Regions from separate parts of the Pseudomonas sp. P2S-1 genome, predicted to be linked through region 3. Evidence: riboswitches for the same ligand, from Rfam matches in the RefSeq annotation. Region 3 holds a riboswitch; each other region holds the start of a gene.
The links. A riboswitch is a leader RNA that binds a small molecule or an ion and turns the genes downstream of it on or off. The one in region 3 is predicted to bind cobalamin.
Positions count from the first base shown of each region.

Region 1: linked by a shared signal. The riboswitch ahead of AC2CQI_RS06825 (CbtB domain-containing protein) and the one ahead of cobO (cob(I)yrinic acid a,c-diamide adenosyltransferase) in region 3 are both predicted to bind cobalamin.
Region 2: linked by a shared signal. The riboswitch ahead of AC2CQI_RS00205 (TonB-dependent receptor plug domain-containing protein) and the one ahead of cobO (cob(I)yrinic acid a,c-diamide adenosyltransferase) in region 3 are both predicted to bind cobalamin.

Region 1 covers NZ_CM170068.1:1,529,103-1,534,829, reverse strand. The annotation lists gene AC2CQI_RS06845 (DUF1272 domain-containing protein) at 1-200, opposite strand, end outside; gene cobM (precorrin-4 C(11)-methyltransferase) at 270-1,016, opposite strand; gene AC2CQI_RS06835 (cobalamin biosynthesis protein) at 1,046-1,471, opposite strand; gene AC2CQI_RS06830 (CbtA family protein) at 1,471-2,169, opposite strand; gene AC2CQI_RS06825 (CbtB domain-containing protein) at 2,180-2,368, opposite strand; cobalamin riboswitch at 2,469-2,685, opposite strand; cobalamin riboswitch at 2,742-2,938, shown strand; gene cobW (cobalamin biosynthesis protein CobW) at 3,034-4,104, shown strand; gene cobN (cobaltochelatase subunit CobN) at 4,108-5,727, shown strand, end outside.
Region 2 covers NZ_CM170068.1:52,122-57,848, forward strand. The annotation lists gene AC2CQI_RS00195 (ABC transporter substrate-binding protein) at 1-599, opposite strand, end outside; gene AC2CQI_RS00200 ((2Fe-2S) ferredoxin domain-containing protein) at 596-946, opposite strand; gene AC2CQI_RS00205 (TonB-dependent receptor plug domain-containing protein) at 1,072-3,006, opposite strand; cobalamin riboswitch at 3,125-3,330, opposite strand; gene folD (bifunctional methylenetetrahydrofolate dehydrogenase/methenyltetrahydrofolate cyclohydrolase FolD) at 3,514-4,368, opposite strand; tRNA gene AC2CQI_RS00215 (tRNA-Arg) at 4,647-4,723, shown strand; tRNA gene AC2CQI_RS00220 (tRNA-His) at 4,767-4,842, shown strand; tRNA gene AC2CQI_RS00225 (tRNA-Leu) at 4,896-4,980, shown strand; gene AC2CQI_RS00230 (Arm DNA-binding domain-containing protein) at 5,114-5,727, opposite strand, start outside.
Region 3 covers NZ_CM170068.1:3,043,526-3,049,252, forward strand. The annotation lists gene cbiB (adenosylcobinamide-phosphate synthase CbiB) at 1-873, opposite strand, end outside; gene bluB (5,6-dimethylbenzimidazole synthase) at 870-1,520, opposite strand; gene AC2CQI_RS13345 (cobyrinic acid a,c-diamide synthase CobB) at 1,517-2,812, opposite strand; gene cobO (cob(I)yrinic acid a,c-diamide adenosyltransferase) at 2,809-3,420, opposite strand; cobalamin riboswitch at 3,538-3,747, opposite strand; gene AC2CQI_RS13355 (hypothetical protein) at 3,906-4,484, shown strand; gene AC2CQI_RS13360 (PQQ-dependent sugar dehydrogenase) at 4,632-5,727, shown strand, end outside.

The DNA of each region.
Region 1 (5,727 bases), 1.5 Mb from region 3:
GCCGGATTCTTCACCAGCTTCTCCCCGACCCGCGCCGGTCGCGGTTGCAATTCACCCCCGCAATTCGGGCACTTGCCCTTCAGTTGATCGTCCGCGCAGCTACGGCAATAGGTGCACTCGAACGAGCAGATCATCGCGTCACGGCTGTCGCCCGGCAGTGCCGTGGCGCAGCATTCGCAGCAAGGACGAAGTTCCAGCATCGGGGGAAATCCTTTCTTGGGTGGTGGTCGTCCTAATGTGCAGGCACGGTGATAGCAATGCAATACGTCTCAAGGCCGGTACAGATGGGCATGCCCCGCCCGATACAGCGCCGATTCGCTGAAGCTGTCGCTGGCCAGCACCCGGCCCACCAGGATCAGCGCGGTACGCCGGAAGCCCTTGGCCGCCGTGAGCTCGACGATGTCGTCCAGTGTTCCCAGCACCCAGTCCTGATCCGGCCAGGTAGCCCGGTGCACCACGGCGATCGGGCAGTCACCGCCGTAATGCGGGCGTAGCTCCTCGACGATCCTTGGCAGATGGCGCACTCCCAGGTGTATCGCCATGGTCGTCTTGTGGCTGGCCAGGCTGGCCAGCGCTTCGCCCTCGGGCATCGGCGAGGAATCGGCGAAGCGGGTGAGGATCACGCTCTGGGCGATATCCGGCAGGGTCAGTTCGCAGCCGAGCAGGGCGGCGCTGGCCGCCGTGGCCGTGACCCCGGGGACGATCTCGTAGGGAATCTCCAGCTCGCGCAGGTGGCGGATCTGCTCGCCGATGGCGCCATACAGGCCGGGGTCGCCGCTGTGCACCCGGGCGATGTCCTGGCCCTTGGCATGGGCGGCGGCGATCACCTCGATGATCTGTTGCAGGTGCAGTTCGGCACTGTTGATCAGGGTCTCGGCGTTATGCCCGTCGAGCACGGCGGCGGGCACCAGCGAGCCGGCATAGATGATGACCGGGCACTGGCGAATCAGGCGCTGGCCCTTGACGGTGATCAGCTCCGGATCGCCGGGGCCGGCGCCGATGAAATAGACGGTCATGGGAGGTCTCTGGAAAACGGAAGGGCGGATTATCCGCCAGAAGCAGGGATCCAGGCCAATGCCAGGGTCATATCGTCGCGCACGATGCGCTCGACGCGCAGCTCGGCCAGCCCGCCGTCAAGCTGCTCGGCCAGGGCCAGGGCGCTGCTTTCCGCTACGCCATAACAGCCGCTGTGTTGAAAGGCGATGGCCGAGCGATGGCTCAGGCGCGGGGTATACGGGGCGAGTTGCACGGCATTGAAGAAGTGCAGGGGCAGGCCGAGATCGGCAGCCAGCTGCAGCAGGCCGGGTTCCTGGCGCTTGAGATCGATGCTGGCAAGAGCAACCAGCGCGGCGAAAGGCAGGTTGCGCGATTGCATCACATCCCGCAGCAGCCCGGCCAGCTCACTGGCCGGGGCACCACGGCGGCAGCCCAGCCCGGCGTACAACGCTGCCACGCCGGACGGGACGGCCATCAGGCGGACTGCCGCCGGTACAGCCAGGCGCTGATCAGGCCCAGGGCCAGCCAGAAACCGGCATTGGTCAGCAACGAAGCGACGATGAACTGCGATTCCAGGGCTTCCGGTGCCAGGCTTTCATGGACGTCCGGCTGCGGGGCGCCGATCACATGGGGAATCGCCAGCAGGATCAGGCCGGCGATTTTCAGCACCCAGTTGCCTGCAAACACTATCAACACCAGGCCGACAGCGGTGGCAGCGGCGGTGCCAACCCACCAGAACTGGCGCTGGGCCAGGTCGGCTGCGGCGGTACCCGGCAGCTCCGGTGGCAAGCCGAGGTTCGGCGCCAGGCAGAACACGGCGAAACCGCCCAGGCCCCAGAGTGCGCCGACCCCGACGCTGCCCGGATTGCGCAGGGTGTACATGGCCGCCAACAACAAGGCGAAGCCCACCGCGACCACCAGGTTGCCGCCGGTGGTGGACAGCACGCGCTGCCAGCCATCTTCCGGCGACCAGGCTTCGGCATCGTGGTGATGACCTTCGCCCGCTGCGGTCGCGCCGGCGTGCTCATGCTCATGGACCTCGGCCGGCGCCGAGTTCTCGTAGGTTTCCGCCTTGAGGATCAGCGGCGCGACCCAGAAGCTTTGCAGCAAGGTCAGCAGCACGGCCGCCAGCAGACCGGTAAAGCCCGCGGTGCGGGCAATGCGAGTGAACATGGGTCGGGCCTCAGTGGCAGGGGAAGGCGGCGCTGTGGCGGGTGTCGTGGGCGGCGTTGTGCACCGCTTCGATATGCGAGAAGCCGGCGAAGTAGACCAGGCACAGGCCCAGTACCGAAGCGCTGACGGCCGCGACGATGCGCTGGCTGAGGGTGGTGGAGGTGCTGCTGGCGTGGCTGGCGGTACTGATGACGGGCATGGCGCTTTCCTCTTGGTGTTGTTCGGGCAACAGGCAAGCGCGAAGAACGCCTGGATGCGGGGCACCCAGGCGTTGCAACGTCGCCCGCCCACCGCGGGTTTGGTCAAATCTGTCATGGGCCGGTCTCCGGGCTTGCAAGGGGCTGTTGGCCGAGGCGTCTCCTTCCCATGCCGGACTGCTGGCACAGTGGATCAGACGCTTTCCTTGCTTACCGTTGCGGGGGCAGCACCGGAATGACTGGACCTGACGATCACAGCGCACCGGTTTCCCGTTTCACCTTTTGTAATAAAAAAGGCACCCAAACGAATCGCGCTAGGTAATCACGCGCGTTGACATCCGTCAATACAGCGGTTGACCGGCTTCCGGGCACTGCGTAGCCTTGCCGGTTCGAGGTTCTCCGACGCGGGTCGGAGCTAAGACGGGAACGCGGCAAGCCGCGGCTGCCCCCGCAACTGTAAGTGCCGAGTCCATCGACCAGTGCCACTGCCGAGCATAAAAGGCGGGAAGGCGTCGATGGCGTCCCGAGGACACGGCGCAAGCCAGGAGACCTGCCTCGACCAGCTTCCACATTAACCGGGCGGGGTGATCCGGTGGCGAACGCGTCCAGACCGCACGGTTCCTGGCCTCCGTCCCCCATGCCCGCCATGCTGCCAAGGGCATCCGACATGAAAACACTGGCCAAACTCCCCGTTACCATCGTCACCGGCTTTCTCGGCTCGGGCAAAACCACCTTGCTCCGCCATATGCTGGACAACGCCAATGGCCGCCGCATCGCGGTCATCGTCAACGAATTCGGCGAACTGGGCATCGACGGCGAGATCCTCAAGCAATGCAGCATCGGCTGCACCGAGGAAGAGGCCAACGGGCGCGTCTACGAACTGGCCAACGGCTGCCTGTGCTGCACCGTACAGGAAGAGTTCTTCCCGGTGATGCGCGAACTGGTGGCGCGCCGTGGCGACCTGGACCAGATCCTCATCGAAACCAGCGGCCTGGCCTTGCCCAAACCACTGGTCCAGGCGTTCCAGTGGCCAGAAATCCGCAATGCCTGCACCGTCGACGCTGTGATCACCGTGGTCGACAGCCCGGCCGTGGCCGCCGGCACCTTCGCTGCCTTCCCCGACCAGGTCGATGCCCAGCGCAAGCTGGACCCGAACCTGGACCACGAATCGCCACTGCACGAGCTGTTCGCCGACCAGTTGGCCAGCGCCGACCTGGTGATCCTCAACAAGTGTGACCAGGTCGCCCCTGAAGCCCTGGCCGCCGTGCGCGCCGAGGTGGAAGAGGAGCTGCCGCCAGCGGTCAAGGTGGTCGAAGCCAGCAAGGGCGTGCTGCCGCTGGAAGTGCTGCTGGGCCTGGGTGCCGAGTCGGAGGCCCATATCGACGGCCGCCGCACCCACCACGATTCGCACCATGACGGCGACGATGACCACGACGATCACGACCACGACGCCTTCGACTCCATCTCCCTCGACCTGCCGGAAGCCGACGAAAGCCTGCTGCTGGATGCCCTGACCCAACTGGTCACCGACACCGGCATCCTGCGGGTCAAGGGTTTCGCGGCGATTCCGGGCAAGCCGATGCGCCTGCTGATCCAGGGCGTGGGGACCCGTTTCGACAAGCACTTCGACCGCGCCTGGCGCAGCGACGAAGCGCGCATCACCCGCCTGGTGCTGATCGGCCAGGACCTGGATGCCGCTGCTCTGGAAGCACGCCTGCGCGCTGCCCTGGGCGCCTGATCCATGCACCTGCTGCGGACCCAGCCCGGCGGCTTCGTGCCGGACGACAGCATTGCCGACCTCGGCCAGACCCCGGCCGAGCTGGTGATTCTCTGCAGCGGTGATTCGCACCTGGCGCTGCTGGCGGAAACTGCCCGCGAGCTGCCGGAGGATTACCCCAGCCTGCGCCTGGCCAACCCCATGCAGGTGCAGAACCACGCCTCGGTCGACCTGTATGTCGACGAGGTGCTGCGCCATGCCAAGGTGATCCTGGTGTCGCTGCATGGCGGCATCGGCTATTGGCGCTATGGCGTCGAGCAACTGGTCGAGCTGGCGGCCCGTGGCGTGAAGCTGATCCTGGTGCCGGGTGACGACCGCCCGGACCCGGAGCTGAGCAGCCTGGGCAACGTCGCTGCCGAGCAGGCCGAGCGCCTCTGGCACTTCCTGCGCCAGGGCGGCAAGGCCAATGCCCTGAACCTGTTCAATTGCCTCGCCAATACCTGGCTGGGGCGCGATTACCGCTGGGACGAGCCACGGCAACTGCCGCGTACCAGCCTGTACCACCCGCGTCATGCCGAGGCCGGAATGGGCCACTGGCGCGCTGATTGGCATGTTGGGCGACCGGTCGTGCCGATCCTGTTCTACCGCTCCCATCTGCAGGCGGCGAACACTGGCTTTATCGATGTGTTCTGCGAGCGGCTGCAAGGCGCCGGGCTGAATCCGCTGCCGATCGCCGTGGCCAGCCTCAAGGAGGCCGGCTGCCTGGCCCAGGTCGAGGACTGGCTGGACGAAACCGCTGCCGCGCTGATCATCAACACTACCGGTTTCGCCCAGTCCAGCCCGGAACAGCCGCACCTGCGCCCGTTCCGCCGGGATATCCCGGTGCTGCAGGCGATCTGCGCCCAGGACAACGAACCCGGCTGGCAGGCCAGCGAGCAGGGCCTCGGTGCCCGCGACCTGGCCATGCATATCGCCTTGCCGGAACTGGACGGACGCATCATCACCCGGCCGATCAGCTTCAAGGACCTGGCCTGGCGCAGCGAGCGCAGCCAGTCCGACGTGGTCTGCTACCGGCCGCAGCCCGAGCGCATGGACTTCGTCGCCGAACTGGCGCGGCGCTGGTGCGAGCTGGCACGCCTGCCGAATCAGCAGAAGCGCGTGGCCCTGGTGCTGGCCAACTACCCGACCCGGGATGGCCGCATCGGCAACGGCGTCGGCCTCGACACCCCGGCGGCGGCACTGAATATCCTGCGGGCCTTGAAACTACAGGATTACCCGGTGGGCGACCTGCCGGACAGCGGCACCCAGTTGATCCACGACCTGCTCGGCGGCGTCAGCAACGACCTCGACAGCCTCGACCAGCGCCCGTGCATGCAAAGCATGGCCCTGGACGACTACCTGGCGGCCTTCGCGCAATTGCCCGAGGCCAACCAGCAGGCAGTGCGCGAGCGCTGGGGCGAGCCTGCGCAGGATCCGATGTTCCGTGGCGGGCGGATGATGATCGCCGGCCTGCGCCTGGGCCTGACCTTCGTCGGCATCCAGCCGGCCCGTGGCTACCAGCTCGACCAGAGCGCGGTGTACCACGACCCCGACCTGGTCCCGCCCCATGGCTACCTGGCCTTCTATTTCTGGCTGCGCCATGGC
Region 2 (5,727 bases), 3.0 Mb from region 3:
CCTTCGCTGTCGAGGCCGCGGGTTTCGCTGTCCAGGTAGAAGACTTTCAGGGGTTTGTGTCCGGCAGCGAGCTGGTGGGCGGCGTTCAGGTCGTGCTGCTGTCGGGCGATCAGGTGTTCGGCCTGGGGCTGGCGGTCGAGGAGGCGGCCGAGGGTGCGCAGGTCCTGTTCGATGGCCTGGAAACCGCTGGCTGCTGGTTTAGGTGTGCAGGCATTTTCCAGCAGGTAGCTGGCGATACCGTGCCGGGCCAGATCACGGCGGGGGCCGACGCCGTCGCGGAAAGCACTGTAGAAACCGCCGATCACCAGGTCGTAGCGCCCGGTATAGAACACCTCCGGCGAGGGGTATTGGCGTGACAGCAGTGGCACGCCGCGATAGCGGTTATCGGTCAAGGCGCTGGCATCGTCATCTATATAGCTGACGGCAGCCAGGGCCGGGCCGGCTTGCAGCGCCAGGACCATGTCGGCGGCATGCTGGTTGAGGGCGAGGATGCGCTGCGGTGGTGACTGTCGCAGGGTCCAGTCTTCGCCGCAGTTGCGGTAGTCGAGGGCGTGGCCGGTGGTGCTCAGTAGCAGGGTGAGCCAGAGCGCGTGCTTCATGGATTGCTCCTGTTGAGCAGCAGGTTCTCGACCGGTTTGCCGTCGACCAGGTGTTCCCGGGCAAAGCGCCGGGCATCGTCGTGACTGGCGATGCGGTACCAGCAGCGATCCGGATAGACCGTGGCGATCGGCCCGAGATTGCACGGGAACTGGCAATGGGTGCGGGTCAGCAGCACGCCGTCCCTGGTCTCGATCCGGTCGGCGGCGAGCAGCTCGTTGCGTACCGTCTTCCACACCTTCAGCGCCCCGCGCAAGGTGCAGCGCGGGCCGGTGCAGAGCATGACGTGACGGGCATGCTCGGGGATATGCGACCAGTCGGGGTGGGTGGGGATGTCCTGTTCGTTCATGGTGTGTCCTTGGTAAAGCATCGCTGGCAAGCCAGCTCCCACAGGTTCAGCACAAAGCTTGAGACCTGTGCAGTACCTGTGGGAGCTGGCTTGCCAGCGATGAGGCCATCAGTTACAGCACAAGGTCAGAAGCTGTAGGTGTACCGCGCTTCAGCCGTAAACGGCCGCCCCAGGTTCCCGACCCGCCGCGACCCGCTGTCCATGCTGGTGGTGTAATCCCGGTCCAGCAGGTTCTCCAGCAGCAGCGCCAGGCGATGCTGGCGCCGGGCATCCAGGTACCGGTAGGCATCGGCATCCACCACGCTGTAGTGCCCGTAGTCGATATCCCGCGGGCTGACCACGCTGCCGATGTAACGAATCGCCGCACCGGCACCCCACATACGATCGGCGGACTCATAGCCGACCCGGCTGCGAGCGAAGAAGCCGGGAATGTTGTTGATGGTGGCGCCGTTACGCGATTCGCTCAGGTTGCGGGTCATGTCCGCCTGCACCTGCCAGCGGTCACTGAGCTGTACCTTGCCGTCGAGTTCGAAGCCACGCACGGTGATCTCGCCGTCGCCGTTGACCCACTGGGTGTCGACGAGGGTGATCAGGTCCTCGATGCGTCGATGGAACAGCGTACCGCTGACATTCCACGGCTGGCCGTTGAGCAGGTTGCTGTAGTCCAGGCCCAGCTCGGCGTTGCGGCTTTTCTCCGGTTTGAGGTTGGGGTTGCCCATCTCGTCGCCGGGCTCGTTGACATACAACTGCTCGGCATTGGGCAGCTTGTAGGCCGAGCCGAACTGGCCACGCAGCTTGAGGTTGTCGGTCAGATCGTAGAGCGAGGTGATCATCCCCACGGTGGCGCTGTCGCCACTGCTCAGGTGCTCGCGGCGCACGCCGATGCTCGGGTGCCAGTCGGGCAGGGCGGCGATCTCGGGGCGCAGTTGCAGGTACAGGGCATGGGCCTCGGCCTGGTTCTGGTCGATCTTCAGCACATCGTCCTTGCCCTTGAACCACTGGTTGTCGCTGCCGAACACCAGGGTGTGGCCGCCGGGCAGCACGGCCTCGCCCTCGGCCTGCACGCCCCAGTCGCTGAAACCCCAGTAGTCGTTGTGGTTGAGCACGCGCGGCGTGCCATCGGCGTTGTTGTAGACCCGGTTGTAATTCGTGTCCCAGTCGTTCATGTGACCTTTGACGAAGTAACTGAAACGCTCGTTCAGATGCTGCTGGAAGGTGGCCGTGGCGATCTGCTGGACGCGGTCGTTGGTGGTGTTGCGGTTGGCGTCGGGGCGCAGGAAGTCGAGGCTGGCGGCGCTGTACTGGTAGAACAGCTCCAGGCGGCTATCATCGCCGAAGCCCTGGGTGGCCTTGGCCCCGAAGGTGTTGACCTCGTAGCCGCGCTTGCGGTCGCTGACCGTCGCGGTGATGTCGCTGCTGTGGTACGGCTGGTAGCCCTCGGAGATGTTGTGGCTGACATAGGCCAGCAGGCCCAGGTCACCGAAGCCGTTGCTGAAGATCCGTTCGATGCGCGCATCGCCATTGCGCCCGGCGAAGCTGTCCACGCCCAGGTTGACCTGGCCCGACGCATCCCGGGACTGGGCGTTGCGGGTGACGATATTGATCACCCCGGATACTGCCTGGGTGCCGAACAACAGGCTCTGGCCGCCCTTGAGCACTTCGATGCGCTCGATGGCGGCGGCTGGCAGGGTGTCGATGTAGATGCCGCCATAGAGACGGTTATTCAGGCGCACGCCGTCGAGCAGGATCAGGGTGTCGTCGTTGCGTCCGCCCAGCAGCGAGTAGGTGCCGTAGTCGAAGGGGCCTTGCTTGGGCGCGACATACAGGCCCGGGACGAACATCTGCAGAACCCGGGTGATATCGGCGCTGGGGCCGGCGCGTTCGATCTGCTCGCGCTCCACCACTTCGACCTTGCTGCCGTAGCGGGCCATCTGCGCGATGGTATTGGACTCCACTGGTGGCGCCGAGACGAACTGTCGCTCCAGTTCCAGGGTTTGCGCGAACGCGAGGGTATTGCCGCCCAGCAGGCAGCCAATCAAGGAGAGATAACGTGTATTCACTGACTTCTCGAAAAGGAATTTTCGGGAAGCGCACAGGAGGGAGCTGGCGAGCGCGCGCCAGACTACCGGCTCGTGCCCGCCCACCGCAGGTTTGCCAAATGACTGACGCATCCGTTCTTCAGTCGTGATGCTTCAGGCCGGTCTCCGGGCTTGCGAGTCTCGAAGCCATTCGCCTTCCCATGCGTCCTGCGCACAGTGGCTCTGTTGAAGGCTTCACTCGCTTACCGTTGCGGGGGCAGCGCCGGACTTGTCATCTAAGACTCACCGGCTTCCCGTTTCACCTGCCGCGCGGCGGCGGCAGACACCTGAAACGGGCGGCATCTGACCATTGGGGTGACCGTTCGTCAACCTCTCCGGGTGGGGAGCGGCAAGCTGCAAGCTGCAAGCGACAAGAAAAAGCGGGGCGGGGGAGGTTTTAAGATGGGAGGCTGCAAGAAAAGGCTGGTACACCACGGTCTGCCTTTTCTTGCAGCTTAAAGCTTAAAACTTAAAGCTTGGGACTGCGCGTTACTTATGCAGCTCTTCCGCCGCATACAAGGTGTTTTCCAGCAGGCAGGCACGGGTCATCGGGCCAACGCCGCCCGGTACCGGGGTGATCCAGCCGGCGCGGGGCAGGGCGGTCTCGTAGACCACGTCGCCGACCAGCTTGCCGTCTGCCTGGCGGTTGATGCCGACGTCGATGACGATGGCGCCTTCCTTGATCCACTCACCTTTCACCAGGCCCGGCTTGCCGGCGGCGACCACCACCAGGTCGGCACGGCCGACATGGCCGGCGAGGTCCTGGGTGAAACGGTGGGTGACGGTGACGGTGCAGCCGGCCAGCAGCAGTTCCATGGCCATCGGGCGACCGACGATGTTGGAGGCGCCGACGACCACGGCGTTCATGCCGTACAGGTCCTGGCCGGTGCTTTGCAGCAGGGTCATGATGCCTTTCGGAGTGCACGGGCGCAGCAGCGGGATGCGCTGGGCCAGGCGGCCGATGTTGTACGGGTGGAAACCGTCGACGTCCTTGTCCGGGCGGATGCGCTCCAGCAGCAGGGAGGCGTCGAGGTGGGCCGGCAGCGGCAGTTGCAGGAGGATGCCGTCGATGTCCGCGTCATTGTTGAGGCGATCGATCAGGTCGGTCAGTTCCTGCTGGCTGGTGCTGCTGGGCAGGTCGAAGGCTTGCGAGATGAAACCGACTTCCTCGCAGTCCTTGCGTTTGTGCGAAACGTAGACTTGGGACGCCGGGTCGGTGCCAACCAGGATCACCGCCAGGCCGGGGGTGCGCAGACCTTGCTGGCGACGTTCAACGACACGTTGGGCGATCTGCTGGCGCAGGCTGGCGGCGATCGCCTTGCCGTCGATAAGTTGTGCAGTCATGACGGGTGATTAACCATCGAGAGAAAAAAAGAGCGCGCATTCTCGCATGAGCCGCGCGCAGGGCAAAGGCGCTTGGTCCGGCAATTGCCCTAAGCCCTTCAATAAAATGAATTTTTTTGAAAAACATGTTGACGCTCCAAAAGGGCGTCTATAAGATGCGCCTCACTTGTCGGGCAGGGCCTAGCACTGGTTAGCAAGGTCGGGCAGAATGAGCGGATTTGGCTTGTTCGGTACGGCTAACGTTAATTTGTAATCGCAAGCGAAAGCAGATTAAATATGCGCCCGTAGCTCAGCTGGATAGAGCATCCGCCTTCTAAGCGGATGGTCGCAGGTTCGAGTCCTGCCGGGTGCGCCAATCAAGGCAGCTTTGGCACAAGTAAAAAGCAGCATGCAATATGGTGGACGTAGCTCAGTTGGTAGAGCGCAGGATTGTGATTCCTGTGGTCGAGGGTTCGATTCCCTTCGTCCACCCCATATTCCAGAAGGCGCCTGATGAAAGTCTGGCGCCTTTGCTTTAAATGCTTCACGCGGACGTGGTGAAATTGGTAGACACACTGGATTTAGGTTCCAGCGGCGCAAGCTGTAAGAGTTCGAGTCTCTTCGTCCGCACCATCTAAGCGTCTGTTTTCAAAGGGTTTTCTCCCGGCGACTCTCAAAATGGGAGCAGGTTGGGAACACTTTGGGAACCGCAGCAAGAAAAAAGGCAGCCTTCATGGCTGCCTTTTGCGTTTGCGGACCGCGGCCATCAGAGCCGCAGCGCATGTTCCAGCATGCCGATCATGTCCGGCCCGTCCTGGTGAATCCATTTCCCGTAGTGTTTCCAGATCATCGCCGTCGAGGTGTGCCCCATCTGGTCGGCAATCCAGTCCAGCGGAACCACGCCGGTGCTCAGCGTCTGGCTGGCATAGGTATGCCGGCAGTTGTTCGGGCCGCGGTACCGCACCCCCACATTTTCCAGATGCGCACGCCACCAGGTCTTCACCAGGACATCGGAACTCGTCCAGGCGGCGTTGGTGGTGGTCTTGTGGAAGATGAAACGCACCTTCTGCTGCTTGACCGTCCTGTTGTCGCGATCGGTAACGTCGACGGTGACCAGCGACTGGCCCCTGGTGAAGCGGATCTGTGATCGCAGCGCTTCCAGGGCGGGCTTGATCAAACGCACCTCCCGGGTAGATCGGCGGTTCTTGGTCACCCGGTAGTTGCTGCGCACCTGCGATCGACGGAATTTCACCGCGCCAGTGTCCAGGTCGACGTCCTCCCAGGCCAGGGCGATCGCCTCCGATACCCGTGCACCGGTCCAGATCATGAACTGGATCAGGTTGATCTCCTGTTGGTGATCGGGATCGCCGCCCAGGATGA
Region 3 (5,727 bases):
CAACCACAGCCACACGCCCTTGCACACCAGTTGCCAGCCGCGCTCGATGGCGCCGGCATCCGCTGGCGGGCCTTCGCCCAGTTGCGGGCGCTCGTGCAGCTCGCCGTGATAGACCGCCGAGCCGCCCAGTTCGACACCCAGGGCACCCGCGCCGGATGCCATCACGGGACCTGCATTCGGGCTGTCCCATTTCGGGCCCTGCTGACGCCAGCACTTCAGCGCCAGGCGGGTATTGCCCAACAGCGCGTAGGTCAGCGCCACCAGGCGCGCCGGGAGGTAGTTGAGCACGTCGTCGATCCGCGCCGCGGCCCAGCCGAAGCGCTCGAAGCGTTCGTTGCGATAACCCCACATGGCATCCAGGGTATTGCTCAGGCGATAGAGCACGACGCCCGGCGCCCCCGCGATGACAAACCAGAACAGCGCGGCGAAGACCGCATCGCTGCCATTCTCCAGTACCGATTCGGTGGCGGCCCGGGCCACGGCCGTCTCATCCAGTTCGGCGGTTTCCCGGCTGACCAGATAGCCGACCCGCTTGCGCGCCTCGTCCAGGTCGCCGCCGCGCAAGGCGTCGGCCACCGGCTGCACATGTTCGCCAAGGCTGCGCAGGCCCAGGGCGCAGTACAGCGCGAGAATCTCCACCAGCCAGCCGATGTAGGGCAGCCAGGACAACGCCGTCGCCAGCAGGGTCAACGGAATCACCGCCAGGAACCAGGCGGTCACCCCATGACTGCGCCAGCCGCGCCCGCCGGAATTGAAGCGCTGTTCCAGGCGCCCGGCAAAACGGCCGAAGGCCACCAGCGGATGCCAGCGCCGCGGCTCGCCCAGCAGCGCATCCAGCGCCACCCCGGCCACGGTCAGCAAGGCCACACTCATTCGGCTTCTCCCCATTGGTTTTCGTAGAGCATGTCGGCCAGCGGCCGTGGCGTGGTCCAGCCTTCCAGCGCGAGCATCGGCGCCGGGTAGAACGCGTGGACCGGGCCGAGACAGAGAATCGCCAGCGGCTTGGCCCCGGCGGGCATGTGCAGCAGATCGGCCAGGGCCTGCGGATCGAACAGCGACACCCAGCCCAGGCCCAGCCCTTCGGCCCGGGCCGCCAGCCAGAGATTCTGGATCGCGCAGGACAACGAGGCCAGGTCCATTTCCGGCAGGGTGCGACGGCCGAAGATATGCACGTCGCGCTTGTCCATCAGCGCCGCCACCAGCACTTCGGCGCAGTCGTTGATGCCTTCGACCTTGAGTTGCATGAATTCGTCGGAACGCTGGCCGAGGGCTTCGGCGGTGCGCTGGCGTTCGTCCTCGACCAGGGCCTGGATACGCTGGCGCAGCTCGCGCCGGGTAATGCGGATAAAGCGCCAGGGCTGCATCAGGCCGACGCTGGGTGCCTGGTGCGCCGCTTCCAGCAGCCGCGCCAGCAGCTCGGGCGCCACCTCGCCGCCGCTGAAGTGGCGCATGTCACGGCGTTCGCCGATGGCGCGGTAGATCGCCGCGCGCTCGGCTTCGCTGTAGGCATGTTCGCTCATGGCGCCAGCAGCGCCGCCATCGCGTCTGGGTTGGACGGGAAATAGAAATGCACGTAGGAGGCGGTCAGGCGGCCGATGCGGTATACCGCTTCCGCGCCACGTCCGCCGTTGGGGCTCACGCCACGGGCGATGGGCTCCAACTCGGTGCTGGTCAGGGAATGGTGGTAGGTGTGGCCGCGCAGGGTGCCTTCCGGCAGTTCGACCGATTGCAGGGCGAGTGCCGCCAGGCGCTTCTGCATGGTCGCTTCGCCCGGCAGCAAGCCGGCCAGTTCGGCGCGTTCCCCGGCGACATCGGTCAGGGCATCGAGCAGGTAGAGCATGCCGCCGCACTCGGCCAGCAACGGTTTGCCGGCCTGGTGATGGGCGCGAATCGCTTCCAGCATCGGCGTATTGGCCGCCAATGCATGGTGATGCAGTTCCGGATAGCCGCCGGGCAGGTACAGGCTGTCGGCGTCTGGCAGTTCCTGGTCGTGGATCGGCGAGAAGAAGCTCAGCTCGGCGCCCATCTCGCGCAGCAGGTCGAGGCTGGCGCCGTAGGTGAAGGCGCAGGCCTCGTCACGGGCCACGGCGATGTGCACGCCTTCCAGCTTGCGCTCGATATGGCGGGGTGCAGGCGGCTCGAAGGCCACTGGCGGCGGCAGGGAGGACTGGCAGCTATCGCCCAGGGCCATGGCCGCAGCGTCGAGACGCAGGTCGAGGTCGGTCAGTTCGCTGGCCTGGACCAGGCCGAGATGGCGGCTTGGCAGTTCGATCCCGGTCTCGCGGGAGAGCCCGCCATACCAGCGCAGCCCCTCGGTCAGGCTGCCTTCCAGCAGTTGTGCGTGGCGCAACGAGCCAACCCGGTTGGCCAGTACGCCGGCAAAGGGCAGGTCCGCCTGGTAGCGCGCCAGCCCCAGGGCCAGGGCGCCGAAGGTCTGGGCCATGGCGGTGCCGTCGATCACCGCCAGCACCGGCACGCCGAAGTGACGGGCCAGGTCGGCGCTGGACGGGGTGCCGTCGAACAGGCCCATCACGCCCTCGATCAGGATCAGGTCGGCCTCGCCGGCCGCTTCCCAGAGCAGGCGACGGCTTTCCTCGACGCCGACCATCCACAGGTCGAGCTGGTACACCGGCGCGCCGCTGGCGCGTTCGAGGATCATCGGGTCGAGAAAGTCCGGGCCGCACTTGAACACACGGACCTTGCGCCCCTGGTTGCGGTGCAGGCGGGCCAGGGCGGCGGTCACGGTGGTCTTGCCCTGGCCGGAGGCCGGCGCGGCGATCAGCACCGCCGGGCAATGCCGGGTGTCGCTCATAGTTCGACGCCCTTCTGGGCACGGATGCCGGCCTGGAAAGCGTGCTTGATCATGCCCATCTCGGTGACGGTGTCGGCCAGTTCGATCATCTCGTCCTTGGCGCCGCGACCGGTGACGATGACATGTTGCATCGGCGGACGGGCCTGGAGGTCGGCGAGGACGGTATCGAGGTCGAGGTAGCCGTGCTTGAGGGCGATGTTCAGCTCGTCGAGGACGACGAAGCCGATGCCCGGGTCGCGCAGCAACTCACGGGAAACCTCCCAGGCGGCTTCGGCAGCGGCGATATCACGCTGGCGGTCCTGGGTTTCCCAGGTGAAGCCCTCGCCCATCACGTGGTAGCGCACTTCCTCGGGGAAGCGGCGGAAGAACAGTTCTTCCCCGGTGGCATTGCGGCCCTTGATGAACTGCACCACGCCGCAGTGCATGCCATGGCCGAGGGCCCGGGCGAGCATGCCGAAGGCCGAACTGCTCTTGCCCTTGCCGTTGCCGCTGAGCACCAGCAGCAGGCCGCATTCGTTGGGGGAATTGGCGATACGCTCGTCGATCACCGCCTTCTTGCGCTGCATGCGCGCCAGGTGGCGTTCGTCACGTTCGGGGGATTCGCTCATCGGGGGTCTCCGCGGGCCACTGTCGCAGGGCGGCGACAGCTGAGGGGATGGGGGCACGGAGGGAAGCGCAGGCACCGGACGCCAGGGCCCGGAGAACCGCGCACCACCCGCCGTGGTGCCGTTGACAGTTTGCAGGCCGGTCTCCGGGCTAACGAGCGGATCGCCGGGCGATCCTGACCGGGCGCCTTCCCGGGTTTCGACACCCAGTGGCCGTGCACAGTCTTGACTCGATTTACCGTTGCGGGGGCAGCGCCGGAATCGCACCGGCTTCCCTGTTTCACCCGGTCGACCTTGCAGTCACGGGGCACCTGAAACAAGTCGCGAAGGTTAGAGGGTTGGGCCCGGAGCGTCAATTGGAGACCGCCGTCACATTGCGGCCAACGGCGCAACTTTCACGTTGTGCCACACTCCAAACGAGTGATATCACATTGACATGATTCAACGCTGTCGCTGTAGCTCGTACAACAATTACGAAGGAGAGCAGCATGCAAGGTCTGATCATCAACAACCCCCGTCTTGAGTTCCTGCGGCCGGCGCTGGAGCGCTGGAGCGAATGCATCGAACGCTTCAACCAGACCCTGGGTGACAACGAGGGTCCGCACTGGCAAGGGGTGCAGGGCAACATCGGAATGCTGTCGGCAGCGCTGTGGCAGGCCGAACTGGTGACCCTGCAGGGTTACCAGAGCAAGAAGCAGCGGGACGAAGGCGAACGGGGCGCGCGCTGCGATCTGTTGATCGCCAGCAAGGATGAATCAGCTTACCTGCATGCCGGGCAGCGCTGGCCGAAGGTCGGACGGCTTGATCTGAGCGGGGCCTTGCAGGAGACGGTGCAGGCGGCGAAGGCCATTGCCTATCCGAGCCAGTTGAAGGTCGCGGCGCTGTTCGCCAGCCCGTGCAAGCTGGGCCAGCATGCCAGCCCGGAAGAGCTGCAGGACCTGGTGGATGATCTGCAGAAGCATACGGCCTGTGCCATTGCCTGGTGTTTTCCGTATGGGTATCGGAAGTTGCATGATGAGGTGGGGCAGTATTATCCCGGGGTTGCGCTGTTGCTGAAGCAGGCGTGAGTTCAGCCGCAAGCTGCAAGTCATAAGCTGCAAGCAAGAGCAGCGGCGCCTTTTCTTGCAGCTTAAGGCTTATAGCTTGAAGCTGACTGAACCTCCCTCGCCCCCGTCACCTCTGACTCTTTAGGACCTATCCCAAGGAGTCAGACCATGCCCACCCTGCGCCTTGCCATCTTGCTGGCCATCACCACCGGCCTGACTGCCTGCGGCGAATCCGCCCGGCTCCAGGTCACCGACGGCAGCGGCCCGTCGCCGCAACTGCCGGAACCGAACAAAACCCTGATCCCCACGGTGAACATCGCCCCCGCCGTCGGCTGGCCCGATGGCGGCAAGCCCAAGGCGGCCCAGGGCACCCAGGTGGTCGCCTTCGCCGGTGGCCTGGATCACCCGCGCTGGCTCTATGTGCTGCCCAATGGCGACGTACTGGTCGCGGAAACCAACGCACCGGAGAAACCCGACGACGGCAAGGGCATCCGTGGCTGGGTGATGAAGAAGGTCATGGCCAAGGCCGGCGCTGGCGTACCTAGCCCCAACCGCATCACCCTGCTGCGCGATGCCGACAAGGATGGCGTGGCGGAAACCCGCACGGTGTTCCTCAAGGACCTCAACTCGCCGTTCGGCATGACCCTGGTCGGCAATGACCTGTATGTGGCCGACACCGATCGCCTGCTGCGCTTCAAGTACCAGGAAGGCGCCACCTCGCTTAATGGCCCGGGCGAGCCGGTCAGCGAGCTGCCGGGAGGGCCGCTGAACCACCACTGGACCAAGAACGTCATCGCCAGCCCCGACGGCAGGAAGCTGTATGTGACCGTCGGCTCCAACAGCAATGTTGCCGAGAACGGCATGGACAAGGAAAAGGAACGGGCGGCGATCTGGGAGGTGGACCCGGCTACCGGGCAGCACCGGATCTTCGCCTCGGGCCTGCGCAATCCCAACGGCCTCGCCTGGGAACCTCACAGCGGGAAGCTGTGGACGGCGGTGAACGAGCGCGACGAGATCGGCAGCGACCTGGTGCCGGACTACATCACCTCGGTGCAGGACGGGGCTTTCTATGGCTGGCCCTACAGCTATTACGGCCAGCATGTGGATGTGCGGGTGGAGCATCAGGATCCGAACCTGGTGGCCCGGGCCATCGCCCCCGATTATGCGGTGGGCCCGCATACCGCCTCGCTGGGCCTGGCCTTCGCCGAAGCCGGGGCGCTGCCGCCGCCGTTCGACCAGGGCGCGTTCATCGGCCAGCACGGCT